2 regions of the Mesorhizobium sp. RCAM 05099 genome follow, and region 1 is predicted to be linked to the other one. Evidence: predicted binding sites of a transcription regulator. Region 1 holds the regulator's gene; the other holds the start of a gene.
The links. Region 1 encodes PhoB, which activates phosphate uptake and scavenging genes when phosphate is short. Its sites were predicted from a motif close to TGTCATNNANCTGTCAT; they were not measured.

Region 2: AC56QQ_RS23060 (LTA synthase family protein) is a predicted target of PhoB. The motif match lies at 1,390-1,406, and genes of this name have one in related genera.

Annotation. Positions count from the first base shown of each region.
Region 1 is NZ_CM185035.1:1,198,200-1,200,399, forward strand. Features, by position in the region: gene pstB (phosphate ABC transporter ATP-binding protein PstB) at 1-2, shown strand, start outside; gene phoU (phosphate signaling complex protein PhoU) at 28-735, shown strand; gene phoB (phosphate regulon transcriptional regulator PhoB) at 755-1,444, shown strand; gene AC56QQ_RS05900 (agmatinase) at 1,458-2,200, opposite strand, start outside.
Region 2 is NZ_CM185035.1:4,629,839-4,632,038, forward strand. Features, by position in the region: gene fabG (3-oxoacyl-[acyl-carrier-protein] reductase) at 1-188, opposite strand, end outside; gene fabD (ACP S-malonyltransferase) at 248-1,189, opposite strand; gene AC56QQ_RS23060 (LTA synthase family protein) at 1,445-2,200, shown strand, end outside.

The DNA of each region.
Region 1 (2,200 bases):
GAGCTCAGACATACGAGGACTAAGATCATGGGCGAACATACAGTCGCTTCTTTCGACGAGGATCTCGGACAGATCAGCAGGCTCATCAGCGATATGGGCGATCTCGCCGGCTCGATGGTCGGCGGCGCGACCAAGGCGCTTTTGAATTCCGACAACGCCCTGGCACAGCGCGTTGTCTCCGACGACGCGATCATGGACGCGCGCCAGCGCGAACTCGACGACCGCGCCATCACATTGATCGCCAAGCGTCAGCCGATGGCCGACGATCTGCGCCATGTCGTCGGTTCGATCCGCATGGCCGGCGACCTCGAACGCATCGGCGATCTTGCCAAGAACATAGCCAAACGCGTCGGCACCGTTGGCCTCAGCGTCACGCCTCGCGACCTTTCGCACTCGATCGATGCGATGGCGCAACTGGTGCTGATCCAGGTGCAGGGCGTGATCGAGGAATATGCTGCCGCCGACGCGGCGGCGCTGGCCAAGCTCAGGAACGACGACGAACGCATCGACGTCAAGTACACGTCCGTGTTCCGCGAACTCCTGACCTACATGATGGAGGATCCGCGCAACATCACCGCGTGCACGCATCTGTTGTTCTGCGCCAAGAACCTCGAACGCATCGGCGATCACGTGACCAACATCGCCGAGAATGCGTATTATGTTTTGACCGGCACACAGCTGCCCGCCAATCGCCCGAAGCAGGACGAGACGGCAATGTCCGCGCCGGCGGCATGACGACAGGGGTGAGCAGCCGATGATCGCGCCACGCATCATGGTGGTGGAGGATGAGGAGCCGCTGGGTGTGCTGCTCCGCTACAATCTGGAGTCCGAGGGCTATCAGGTCGAGGTGGTGACGCGCGGCGACGAGGCCGAGATCCGGCTGCAGGAGAACGTTCCCGACCTTCTGGTGCTGGACTGGATGGTGCCGGCGGTTTCCGGCATCGAACTCTGCCGGCGGCTGAGAATGCGCCCCGAGACCGAGCGGCTGCCGATCATCATGCTGACCGCGCGTGGCGAGGAGAGCGACCGCGTGCGCGGCCTTTCCACAGGCGCCGACGATTATCTGGTCAAGCCGTTCTCGACACCGGAGTTCATGGCCAGGGTCAAGGCGCTGCTGCGCCGCGCCAAGCCGGAAGTGCTGTCCAGCGTGCTCAAGGTTGGCGACATCGTGCTCGATCGTGAGTCGCACCGGGTCTATCGCAAGAAGAGCGAGATCCGGCTCGGACCGACCGAATTCCGCCTGCTGGAATTCATGATGCGCCACCCTGGCCGCGTTTTCTCGCGCAGCCAGCTGCTCGACAATGTCTGGGGCGAGACGATCTATATCGATGAGCGCACGGTGGACGTGCATGTCGGCCGGTTGCGCAAGGCGGTCAACAATGGCCGCATGCCCGATGTCATCCGCACGATCCGCGGGGCGGGTTACGCGATCAGGGAAGACTAGGGACAGTCCGGGCTCAAACCTGCCGGACGACGGTGCCGATCACATTGACGAGAAGGCGCGCCGCGGTCAGGGCCGACAGGCCGTCAATGTCGGCGGGAGGATAGAGCTCGACAAGGTCGAATCCTGCGATCCTGGCCCGCCTGCCGAGGCCCGCGATCAGATCGATCACCTGGGTGTAGGCGAGGCCGCCGGGCGAACGCGCCGCCACGCCCGGCATGATGCCGGGATCGAGGCCGTCGCAGTCGAGGGTTACGACGACCCGCGCCCCTTCCGGAATATGCCGGAGAGCGGCTTCGACGCCCTGGGCGTGAACCTCGCGGGCCGTTACAAGGCGGCTACCATAGCGCCGTGCCGCTTCGATTTCGGTGAGGCGCGCGCTGCCAACGCCACGGATGCCGACCTGCACGATGCCGGCGACATGCGGCATCTCGCTCGCGCGGCGCATCGGGTTCGAATAGCCGTAGCGCTCGCCATGCACCTCGTCGCGCCAGTCGATATGGGCGTCGATCTGCAGGATCCAGACCGGCCCGTGATCCGCAAAGCCGGCGAGGAAGGGGATGGGCACGGAATCGTCGCCGCCGAGCAGGATCGGTACGGCCGGCAATGCCAGAACCTGACGCGTTTTCGCCTCGATCCGCGCCCTGTTGCCGGTATTGTCATGCATGGTGGTCGGGATGTCGCCGGTGTCGATGCAGCAGACCGGCTTGCCGTCGAACAGCGGGCCGCCGAGATCGAAATCCCAGTGCTCGACGAGTG
Region 2 (2,200 bases), 3.4 Mb from region 1:
TTCGACAGGTTGGCCGGGAACAGCTTGACCCGGTCGCCAAGCTCGGCGGCGAGCGCTTCCAGTTTCTCGACGCGCGTGCCGTGCAGGCCGACGATGGCGCCTTGCGCATGCAGGACCCTGGCGATCGCCTCGCCGATGCCCCCCGATGCGCCGGTGACGAGCGCCTTGCGGCCGTTCAATTCAAACATTTTTGTCTCCTGATTGAGAAGAGAACACCCTCGCACGGGTGAGGTCAAATCGCATCCAACTAGGCAAGCGCTGCCAATGTCGCCTCGACCTCAGCCGCGGTGCCAACCGACGCGGTGGCGATGTCGCGGTTGATGCGTCGCGCCAATCCCGAAAGCACCTTGCCGGCGCCGATTTCGTAAAGCGTGCCGACGCCGTTCGCGCCGAACCATTCAACAGTCTCGCGCCAGCGCACGCGGCCGGTAACCTGGTCGACGAGGCGTCGGGCGATCTCGTCGGGGTCGCTGGAGGGTGTCACCGACACGTTTGAGACGACCGGGACGACGGGCGCATTCCTTGCCACGCCAGCCAGGGCTTCGCGCATCACGTCCGCGGCCGGCGCCATGAGCGCCGAATGGAAGGGCGCCGACACCTGCAGCATCAGCGCGCGCTTGGCACCCTTTTCCGTGCACAGCCTTGCCGCTAGTTCGACCGCGGCCTTGGCGCCGGAAATGACCAGCTGGCCGCCGCCATTGTCGTTGGCGATCTGGCACACCGAGCTTTTGCCGGCCTCGGCGCAAGCGGCTTCCACATCAGCCTGTTCCAGTCCGATGATCGCCGCCATGGCGCCCTCGCCGGCCGGCACCGCCGCCTGCATGGCGTTGCCCCGGATGCGGAGCAGCCGAGCAGCATCGGCAACCGAAACGAAGCCGGCGGCCGCGAGGGCTGAATACTCGCCCAGCGAATGGCCGGCGACATAGGCGACCCTGTCCTTCAGCGAGAAGCCGCGCGATTCCAGCGCCCTGATGGTGGCCAGCGACACCGCCATCAGCGCTGGCTGCGCGTTGGCGGTCAGCGTCAAGGTTTCCTCCGGCCCTTCCCAGATCAGCCTGGACAGGCTTTCGCCGAGCGCGTCGTCAACTTCCTGGAAGACCCTGCGCGCCTCGGGAAAGGCGTCGGCGAGATCCTTGCCCATGCCGATAGCCTGGCTGCCTTGTCCAGGAAAGGTGAATGCAACGGCCATGCGAGGGCTCCCAAAGGCTGGTTTTGCTTGCCTGTGACGCAAGGCAGGCCGCCAAGTCAAGCCCACTTCGGCCCTGCCCGGCGGCAGCATCGTCGGTCGAGTGCCTGTTCCAAAAGGCTTTTTGGCGATCACTCCTGATGAAAACCGCTCACGAATCGTTTGCTGGCTCTTCTTATTTCCGCCAGAGGCGCTAGCTTTGCGTGACAATTCCATGACAATCGAGTGACGAGTTTGTCGCTGGGCGGGGAAGTTAAAGTGGCAAAGAATTCAAAACGCGCCGGCAAGGCCGCGCCACAGTTCCTGGAAGACGATCCGTCCACCGGCTATCTGCCGGGCAGGACGTGGCCGGTTGTGCGCTATGGTCTGATCAGCCTGGCGATCGCGGCCGTGCTGGTGTTCGCCATAGAGCTGATCGTGCGCGGCGATTTTGCCGGCACCGTCTCCTTCTTCCTGCAGCCTCTCAAGCCCGGCTGGACCACCATTGTCGTGTTTGCGCTGATCCTGATTGGCCTCGACGCAGTGCTCGGCCGCAGTCACCAGAGCCTGATGATCGTGGCGCCGCTTACCCTGTCTCTTGCCTTTGTCGGCCACCAGAAGTCGCACTATCTCGGTGATCCGCTCTATCCGACCGATTTCCTCTATGCACGCCAGATCTTCGCGCTGCTGCCGCTGCTCGTGCGTGACCGGCCGATGACCGCGCTCGCCATGGTCGCCGGTATCGTCGCCGGCCTGTCGCTGCTCGTCTATGGCTGGCGGCTGTGGCGCCGCAAGGTTCCATCGCTCAGCCATAAGGGCCGTGTTGCCCGGCTGACGCTGGCGGTGCCGCTGCTCGCCTTCTTCGTTTCGATCATGGATTATGCCACCTTCTCATGGACCCGCGACCGGCTCCAGATCATCCCGATCATGTGGGACCAGAAGGAAAACTATGCCTCCAACGGCTTTGCACTGGCCTTCGCGCTGAATGTGCCGATGGCGCATGTCTCGGCACCGGCCGGCTATTCCGACAAGGCA